2 regions of the Pseudovibrio sp. POLY-S9 genome follow, and region 2 is predicted to be linked to the other one. Evidence: riboswitches for the same ligand, from Rfam matches in the RefSeq annotation. Region 2 holds a riboswitch; the other holds the start of a gene.
The links. A riboswitch is a leader RNA that binds a small molecule or an ion and turns the genes downstream of it on or off. The one in region 2 is predicted to bind thiamine pyrophosphate.
Positions count from the first base shown of each region.

Region 1: another riboswitch for thiamine pyrophosphate. It lies ahead of thiC (phosphomethylpyrimidine synthase ThiC); the one in region 2 lies ahead of thiM (hydroxyethylthiazole kinase).

Region 1 is NZ_LCWX01000197.1:41,855-46,936, reverse strand. Features, by position in the region: gene PPL9_RS18755 (FAD-dependent oxidoreductase) at 1-630, opposite strand, end outside; gene thiC (phosphomethylpyrimidine synthase ThiC) at 627-2,447, opposite strand; TPP riboswitch at 2,542-2,662, opposite strand; gene PPL9_RS18745 (hypothetical protein) at 2,846-4,813, shown strand; gene PPL9_RS18740 (N-acetylmuramic acid 6-phosphate etherase) at 4,972-5,082, shown strand, end outside.
Region 2 is NZ_LCWX01000145.1:26,703-31,784, forward strand. Features, by position in the region: gene PPL9_RS12355 (endonuclease) at 1-536, shown strand, start outside; gene PPL9_RS12360 (phospholipase D-like domain-containing protein) at 627-1,712, shown strand; gene PPL9_RS12365 (tyrosine recombinase XerC) at 1,794-2,753, shown strand; TPP riboswitch at 2,813-2,915, shown strand; gene thiM (hydroxyethylthiazole kinase) at 2,988-3,800, shown strand; gene thiE (thiamine phosphate synthase) at 3,784-4,425, shown strand; gene PPL9_RS12380 (hypothetical protein) at 4,505-4,936, shown strand; gene lpdA (dihydrolipoyl dehydrogenase) at 4,993-5,082, opposite strand, start outside.

The DNA of each region.
Region 1 (5,082 bases), on a different contig from region 2:
ATAAAGCGGCATACGTGGGTGTAAGAGCCGGATGACACGGGAAAGCTGAACCTCAGGACAATGCAAAATCGCCATCTCACCGCGCACAGCCCGCAAGTCAGGAAGGCTGGATGCAGTTGCTGTGCAATTGAGATTGACCCGCGCAGGTGCAGTCCTTCCGTATTGGATCCCTACCCCAAGCTCCTGAACAGCCCTTGTCAGGTCAGCCAGTGCCTGCCGCGGATCCAGATGCGCCTCCTCTTTGAAAAACAGCCCACGCTCAAAGCGTCCAGCCAATGCTGGCACCAGCTCTGAGATCGCGTGACCGTTCACCTCGGTAAAGTGTGAGGTCCGCCGTGCAAAGCGGGTCAACTCGGCCTGATCGCGCGGCGGAGTAACCACCAGCGTTCCGTGCCGGGTAACAAGCGTTACCTGAGACCACCAATCAGCGGCCTGCACCCCAAGTGTAACAACGTCTTCTTCTGCGCTTTCACGCTCGCAAAACGGAGCAAGCATGCCGCCGGCAAACCGTGCGACACTGCTTTCGCCCGGTTTAGCGGATTTTTCAAAGATAGTGACGGATGCACCGCGCTTTGCCAGCTCATAGGCGGAAGCCAGCCCCGCAAGGCCAGCTCCTGCAATTGTAATCACTGTTCTGTTCCTTCAAGTGGCAGATACAGCTTGCCACCTTCCCGGAACTTGGCTGCCATGGCCTCCATACCTTCCTTTTGCGCTTCGGCGCGGATGTCATGGGAGATCCGCATGGAGCAGAACTTCGGTCCGCACATAGAACAGAAATGAGCCACTTTATGCGCGTCTTTTGGTAGCGTTTCATCGTGGAACTCTCGCGCAGTATCCGGATCGAGAGAAAGGTTGAACTGATCCTCCCAGCGGAACTCAAAGCGTGCACGGGACAAGGCATCATCCCGCCGCTGGGCATCCGGCAATCCTTTCGCAAGATCCGCGGCGTGAGCTGCAATCTTATAGGTGATCACACCGGTTTTCACATCATCCCGGTCCGGCAATCCCAGATGCTCTTTTGGTGTCACATAGCAAAGCATGGCACAGCCAAACCACCCGATCATCGCAGCACCAATGCCGGAAGTGATGTGGTCGTAGCCAGGAGCGATATCCGTGGTGAGAGGGCCAAGCGTGTAAAACGGTGCCTCATGGCAGCATTCCAGCTGCTTATCCATGTTCTCTTTGATCTTGTGCATGGCCACATGACCTGGGCCTTCAATCATAACCTGACAATCCTTGGCCCATGCAATCTTGGTCAGCTCCCCAAGCGTCTCCAGCTCGGCAAACTGGGCTTCATCATTTGCATCTGCAATGGAACCCGGACGCAATCCATCACCAAGAGAAAACGCCACATCGTACTGGCGGCAAATATCGCAGATCTCGTCAAAATGCTCATAGAGGAAGCTGTCTTTGTGATGATGCAGACACCACTTCGCCATGATGGAACCACCACGGGAGACAATCCCCGTCACGCGATTAACGGTCATCGGCACCATGTGAAGGCGCACACCAGCATGGATCGTGAAGTAATCAACCCCTTGCTCTGCCTGCTCAATCAACGTGTCGCGGAAGATTTCCCAGGTCAGGTCTTCGGCAACTCCATTCACCTTCTCAAGTGCCTGATAAAGCGGGACGGTCCCAATCGGTACAGGACTATTGCGGATGATCCATTCACGGGTGTTGTGAATGTTACGCCCCGTAGACAGATCCATCACCGTGTCAGCGCCCCAGCGGATCGACCACACCATCTTGTCGACTTCCTCTTCCATGGAGGAGGTGACAGCAGATGTACCCATATTGGCGTTGATCTTGACCAGAAAGTTCCGCCCGATGATCATCGGCTCACTCTCAGGGTGGTTGATGTTTGACGGTATGATCGCGCGGCCAGCAGCCACTTCATCACGTACAAACTCCGGTGTTACATAATCAGGGATGCTCGCACCCCAGTCATTGCCACACCGCTCTTCTGCAACCGCTTCCCGCAACTGGTTTTCGCGGATGGCGATAAACTCCATCTCCGGTGTGATAATGCCAGCGCGGGCATAGGCCAGCTGGGTGACGGCTTTACCGTCCTTTCCGCGCAAGGGGCAAGGCTTCACTGGAAATTCTGGAACAAGCCGGTCGCCTTTCATAAAACCATTGTCTTCAGGTTTAATCTCGCGGCCATCATACTCCTCGGTGTCACCGCGCGCCTCAATCCACTTGCGCCGTAGAGCAGGCAAACCTTCAGAAATATTCGTTGTTGCCGTTGGGTCCGTGTAAGGACCGGAACTATCATAGACTGGCAGCGGTGTTTCACCTGCTGTCGGGTGAACGCTGATCTCGCGCATGGGTACAAGCACGTCTTCGTGCAAGCTGCCACGAACATAGATTTTGCGCGCTGCTGGCAAAGCGCCTGTGGTGATGGATGGGTTCGGCGTCGTCATAATGGTGCTCCTCAAGTTCATAACTCGAAAAAGACACCAGATGAGTTTTGGCTGGGAAACGGCAGAAAGAACTTCTGCTGCTAAGATCGCGGTTGTTACACTAGTCTTACAAACAGGCCCCGCGACCTGTGCTTCCTACGCCAGTATCAACTGGGTCAGGTTCTAAGGGTCGCGTCGCCGAGCTTGCGCTCTGTCAGCCTCTCAGTCTCCTTGGTGAGACTCCCCTGCATACATGATTTTGCTAGAACGATTATGAACTAGTGTCAAGGTAGGTTCGGTTCAGGTGAGGTTCAGAAATCTTTTGTAAATTGGATTTCATGAGAGGGGAGTTGCTGACACTTATTGGATTTTGCGGTTTGCGTTCCTATCTCTCATCTAAGAATTTCACATCTGGATATCGCGAAAAATAATATCAACGAATGCTTGAAAACTGTTCTCTCCCATCCGTTTTAGCTGGCCCGATCTTGCGTCGACTGGAAACCTCACGTTTAACATTCTGGCTCGCAGTGCGCGCTCCGGCAAATGTAAAGCTGGACTTGTTCCCACAAGGTGGTGAACCGCAAATCTACGAGCTGACGAAAGCGCAAACTGAGGTAAACCTGATCTCAGCAGGGGCACATCTCCACTACCTCCTGATCGATCTACCTCTCCAACGCCCATTACCGCAAGACACTTGGATCAGCTATCGCCTCGCTCTGCGTATGGAGGATGATGAGGAGGCTGGGTGGCAGGATCATTCCGTATGGGCGCCTGATCTTTGCTATGAAAATCAGGAACTCCCAGGTTTTCTGCTAAGCTCAAAAGTTTCCTCACTCCTGCACGGGTCCTGCCGCAAACCACATCACGAATCCGGCGATGGTCTGGTCGCAGCCGATCAGTTTCTGGCAAAGCATATCAGAGCTGAGAAGGGCACCAAAGTTGATAAGGAAAAATGGCCAGCTGCCCTCGTGATGAGTGGCGATCAGATTTACTCAGATGATGTTGCTGGCCCCATGCTGCGAGCTATCCATGTGCTTATCGAAAAACTCGGTATCACTGAGGAACAGCTGGCAGGCTTGGAAAGCAAAGTGTCTGATAAGGCATCAGATTTCTACCAGCACGGCGACACCTACTACCGCCGCGAAAAGTTTCTCCCAAGCCTGGAAAAGAACCGGAAGCTCTGGCTTGTCTTGTTCGGTGGCGTAGAAAAACCGATCTTCACTGCCGATCATGCCCATAACCATCTGATCACACTTGCTGAATTCTTGGCAATGTACCTCCTCGTCTGGTCTCCGGCGCTATGGGATTTGGTTGAGACAGATGCGCCCAAAGGACTGACACCAGAAGAAGCAGCGCTCTATGAGAGCGAACGGAAAATTCTGAAAGAGTTTGTTGCGGGCCTCAGTCAGGTGCGCCGTCTGTTTGCGCATCTTCCGGTCGCGATGATCTTTGATGACCATGATGTCACTGATGACTGGAACCTCAACCGTGATTGGGAAGAGACCGCCTACGGCCATCCGTTCTCCCGACGGATCATTGGCAATGCCTTGTGTGCCTATATGCTCAATCAGGGGTGGGGCAACCGACCTGAAGCGTTCTCAGGTGGAACACTTGAAGCGATGACGCAAGCTGTCACGGTGCCCGGCACAAACAGCTACGATGAGTTTCTGGATCATCTCTTCGCCTTTGAAAACTGGGACTATCACTGGGAACTAGACCCACCACTGCTGGTGCTGGATACGCGCACACGTCGATGGAGATCAGAGCGGGCAGGATATCTACCCTCGGGCCTTCTGGACTGGGAAGCGGTCACAGATTTACAACGATCTCTGCGCGGAAAAGACGCCGTGCTACTCGTCTCCGCAGCTCCGATCTTCGGCGTAAAGCTGATCGAAACGCTGCAGAAGCTGCTCACGTTCATGGGCAAGCCGCTCATGGTGGATGCGGAATACTGGATGGCACATCCGGGAACGGCAGATGGCATTTTGAACGTGTTCCGCCACCGCAAAACGCCAGATCGTTTTACGACCCTTTCTGGTGATGTGCACTATTCCTTTGTTTACGATGTCGAGTTACGCGGACATTCTCGTGGGCCTGACATCTGGCAAATCTGCAGCAGTGGCATCAAAAACGAGTTCCCGGCCAAACTGCTTGATAAACTCGACCATCTGAACCGCTGGCTCTATGCGCCTCGCTCTCCCTTGAACTGGCTCACCAGACGACGTGGCATGAAGGTTATTCCGCGCAAACCTGTGGGCACGCATCATGGCCGACGCTTGCTGAATGCAAGTGGCATTGGATTAGTTGAGTTTGATGAACACGGCGGCCCAGATCAAATCAGCCAGTTGCTGCCTGATGGACGTCAGGTCGTCTTTGTACGCCGCGAAGAAGAAGCACGCTGGGATTGACCAAGAAAAAAACTAGGTCCAAAACAATACCTGTGGCCTGCAATTGTCACAGGTAACTGTTAGAAATCTATTGGGATTACGCAAGTTGCGGGTCTTTTCTAATATATCATTGCCATATCGTGAGTTGTTGGTATGCTATTGGTATCAGGGAGAGTCTCGTGTCCAGCATATCCAAAAAAGTGGGGTTTCCAGAACATTCCAATCCGCAGGAGTGGCGTGAAACCGAGCAAAGATCTTCACGTTATGCAGGCTTGGAAACATGGGGGACT
Region 2 (5,082 bases):
GGTATACCCCGCGCAAAAACGCCAAGCGCGGCAAGCGGATTGAGTGGGAGCACATTGTTCCAGCTTCGCGTTTTGGCAAAACACGCGCTTGTTGGAGTGAAGGTGACCCCGCCTGTACCACCAAGAAGGGCAAATCCTATAAGGGCCGTCGATGCTGCTCTAAAGTTGATGCAGATTTCAAGCGTATGGAAGCTGATCTCCATAACCTCGTTCCAGCCGTTGGTGAGTTAAACGGAGACCGCTCCAATTATCGCATGGCTGTTATCACCGGCGAGGACCGGACTTATGGCGCTTGTGATTTTGAAATTGACAGCAGCCGGAAAGTTGCCGAGCCGATGGCTGAGACGCGCGGTGATATTGCGCGGATCTATCTGTACATGCACACCACCTACGGCATGCCGCTGACAGAGACTGAGGTCGAGATGTTCAACCAGTGGATGGCAGAGGATCCGGTCTCTGAAGAAGAGCAGCTGCGTGATGCGCGCATCCTGGAAATTCAGGGTAACACCAATCCACTCATCTCAGTTGGTTTCTAGCCAGAGGCTCTTTTCGCTTCCTACCGTCATAATTGTGTACCGACACATCATCTACCCTAAGGTAAGGTGTTATGACGGTGGGAGGGTACAATGGCAGTTGAAACTGAGAATCTGAAATTCCTTGTTGGTCCGAAGACAGTCCTCGATCATTTAGAGGATAACCCGCTGGATGATCTTGAGGGCGAGATTATCGGGTTTATTGATGCTGCAGAGCGCTCGCTCGACATAGCAATTCAAGAAATAGACAATAAACGCATAACCAACGCACTTATCAACGCAAAGCGGCGCGGGGTGCGGGTGCGAGTGGTATCCGAGGCGGATTACTTAAGTGTGGATGAGCCTGCTGAAGACCCGCATTCGAGCGACCCTCGTGTTGAGAACGAGGTGAACCGGCAACTTCATGCGGCGTTGCTGCGCTCTAAGGTATGGGTTCGGACTGACTTTAACCCACGGATATTCCATCAGAAATTTATCATTCGCGATGGCAATTCTGTTCTGACTGGTTCTACAAACTTCACTGAGACCGGCACACATCGCAACTTGAACCATCTTCTCATCATCAAGAATGAGAAGGTTGCCGATATCTTTGAACGGGAATTCAGGGAGATTAAACGGGGGCGATTTGGCCGATACAGCGTTGATGACAACGAAGCCGAGAACACGCCGAAAGAAGTGATTGTCGACGACATCCGCGTGAAAGTTTGCTTTGCGCCGGACCACGCGCCAGAGATGGAAGTCACCAAACAGATGACAAAAGCTAAGGAACGGGTAGATTTCGCGATTTTCACCTTCTCCAAAAGCTCCGGTATCGATGATGCCATGTTGCTGTTGATGGAGGCTGGACGAAAGGTACGTGGTGCGCTTGATGCCCGGCAAGGCGGTCAGGACTGGGCAGCGACCCAACCCCTTGCAGAAGCTGGTGCAGATTTGCATTTTGTTCGCGGATCAAGCCGAATTGGCAAGCTGCACCATAAGCTTATGGTGATTGATGATAGCATCATGATTGTCGGCAGCTTTAATTACACTGGCCCGGCGAACCGTTTTAATGATGAGAACATCGTAGTTCTGGGGGACTCAGTGGTGCCGACCGAGAACCAGAAACGGTTTGCTATGGCGGCGCGATTGGAGATTGACCGGATCATCAGTGATCACGGGCAGCCAATCATCATCAACTAAATTTGCGCAGGCATTTCGCAAAGGCGTGTATGTTTATCTTTTGGTAACCATTCAGCCAGATTTGGCGCTTACACTTTGCGAATGGCAAATTCCCTTGATAGCGGCGAAGACTTACTCATCATCTGCAAACCAGATGTTACCGCAGCGATTGAAGACTGGATTGATCATCTGGGCTCTGAACGACGACTGGCTGAACGGACACTGGAAGCGTATGAGCGCGATACCCGTCAGTTCCTGCGCTTCATGACCAGTTATGAAGGTGAACCGGTTGCTCTGCGGCATCTGGAGTCTTTGAAACCAAAGGACTTTCGCGCATTTCTGGCAACCCGCCGGAGGGATGGCGCGCAGACGCGGACGCTTGCCCGCGGGTTGGCTGGCATCCGCTCCTTCCTCTCGTTTCTGGAGGAGCGCGGTGAGGTGAATGCGGCTGGTGCTGCGGCTGTTCGTACGCCGAGACTTCCCCGCAGCCTGCCCAAGCCTATCCCCGTTGAGGAAGCCAAAGCGATTGTCAGCAGCGATCTCGCTTTCGAGGACACTCCCTGGGTTGAAGCCCGCAACGCAGCGGTGTTCACACTGCTCTACGGTTGCGGTCTCCGTATTTCTGAAGCGCTGTCTCTGACATCGGCCTCAGCACCGAAGGAGGGGGATAAGTCGCTGAAGATTCGCGGTAAAGGCAACAAAGAACGGCTTGTTCCGGTTCTGCCAGTGGTAATAGAAGCTATTGAGGCCTACAAAAAGCAGTGCCCTTACGATCTGTCGGGCAGCTCACCGCTGTTTCGCGGCGTTCGTGGTGGCCCGCTGAATGCGCGCATGATCCAGCTGGCCATGCAAAAAATCCGCAGTGCTCTTGGTCTACCAGACACCGCTACGCCTCACGCTTTACGCCATTCGTTTGCAACTCATTTGCTGTCTGAAGGCGGGGATTTGAGGAGCATTCAGGAGCTACTGGGGCACGCAAGTCTTTCTACTACACAGATTTATACGGAAGTGAACAGTGCACAGCTGTTGGACGCTTATGACAAGGCACACCCGCGTCGTTGATAGGTTATCCCCCTCCCGCACATCACCTTGATCTCCCTTAGCAGATCCCCTAGGTTCGTCGATGTGAAACGGGGTGCCCAACACGTGTGTTGTGGCTGAGATCATACTCGAAGAACCTGCTCTGGATAATTCCAGCGAAGGGAGCACTCACGCCGTGTTGGGGGATAGATTGTCTGGCAGTTTGCCAAGTCCCTGATACCAGCTCTCTTTCGCACAACAAGACCGAGGATAAAAATGGGTCGTGTCGAAAGCGCTTGCGCAACTCTTTCCGCAATTCGTGACAACAGTCCACTCGTCCATAACATGACGAACATCGTGGTGGCCAACACCACAGCCAACGCCCTGCTGGCCATTGGCGCCTCCCCTGCCATGGTGGATGGCACGGAAGAAGCCCCTGAACTTGCAAGTGTTGCAGGTGCATTAGTGGTCAACGTTGGCACGGTTACCCCTGCTCAGGCAGAGGCGATGAAGTTGGCAACTGCTGCTGCTCATAAGGCAAGTCGCCCTTGGGTGCTGGACCCGGTGGCGGTTGGAGCGCTGACCTTCCGCACCAAGCTTGCTGGTGAATTGCTGGTGAATAAGCCGAGCGTCATTCGTGGCAATGCTTCTGAAATCATGGCACTTGCTGGTCAGGGTACAGGTGGAAAAGGCGTTGATAGCACGGATAGCTCTCAGGCGGCTCTGGCAGGAGCGAAAGAACTGGCGAAGCAGACGGGCGCTGTTGTTGTCGTCTCTGGTCCTGTCGATTTTATCACTGATGGTGCGTGCACTGCTGAAGTCGCCAACGGGGATAAGATGATGCCTTATGTGACTGGTCTTGGCTGCACGGCAACAGCTTTGACTGGCGCGACACTGGCTGTTTGCGATGACCCGTTTGATGCTGCTGTTGATGCAATGGTCTTTCTCGGGGTTGTTGGTGAGATTGCTGCAAGAAATTCAGCAGGACCAGCAAGTTTGCAGCTGGATATTATTAACGGCCTCTATCAGCTGAACAGCGATATCCTCAACGCAACTGCACGGGTTGAAATGCATGAAACCGTTGCTTGATCTGTCCGTTTATCTGGTGCTGGGGCCGCAAGACTGCCCCGGTCAGGATCCCGTCGACATAGCAATCGCAGCCGCACAAAACGGCGCTACTGTTGTGCAGCTTCGTGACAAGACTGGCAGCACGCGCAAGCAAATTGAGCTGGCAGAGCGGTTGATGCAAGCGTTGAAACCGCTGAATGTGCCGCTAATCATCAATGATCGTGTGGATGTTGCGTTAGCCGTTGATGCGGACGGTGTTCATGTTGGGCAGGATGATATGGTTGCCACGAAAGCCCGGGAGCTGATCGGCTCTGATAAGTTGCTTGGTCTTTCGGTCAGCACTCAGGATGAGCTGGATGCTGCGGACATTTCCACCTGCGATTACCTTGGCATAGGCGCTTGCTTCCCGACGAACAGTAAGGATGATGCGGCTGATATGGGTATGCAGAGCTTTGCCGGTTTAACGGTTCAATCTCAGTTGCCTGTGGTCGGAATTGGCGGAATTTCGCTTGCGAATGCGGATCAGGTGATCAAAGCTGGAGCTGATGGGATTGCAGTTATTTCAGCAATCTGTGGGGCATCCAGTCCATCCGCAGCTACGCGCAAGCTTCAGGACATCGTCAAAAGCGTAAAAGACCTAGGGTGATAGGATAAAACACGCATTTACTCCTCGCAGAGCCCATTTACATTGATATATGAGAGGGCTAGGCGGGGAGCTTTTAGTCATGAAACTTAGACAAACAACATTTATGTGCATTTTCTTCTGCACGTTTGCTTTTCTTGTTTCAGCAGCTCAAGCTCAAACAGCCTGTGAAGTCCGCAAATCAGAGATGGCGGAGCTGGGGGACTGGGAAAATCCCAAAGCACGTTTGAAAGAGCTTTCTCAGATTGAAGTTGAAGGCCAGTGCCTTGATGGGCAACTGGTTGTGCGCGCCCGCGCATTTACCAGCTGCTCCCCTCGCGATTGCAAATGGGGTTGGGCTCCAGGGCAGCTTAGTTTTTCTGGTGTACTAACGTTCCGGTTTGGCGGCTTCTTCAAAGCGCAACACATTGAGCTTCGGCCAATGGGAGAGCGTATTCAGGCTTACGTGCGAACAGAAAACCACGATCCAACGTTTCCCAATAAGACACGCAGCTACATCCTTGTTCGCCAATAGCAAAAAAGCCGCCTCAGTTTCCTGAAGCGGCTTTTTCTTAATCTGGAACTTCCAGATTACATATGGATTGGCTTGGCGAATGTCGCCATAGCAGCTTCTTTCACTGCCTCAGACATTGTTGGATGCGCATGACAGGTGCGACCCAG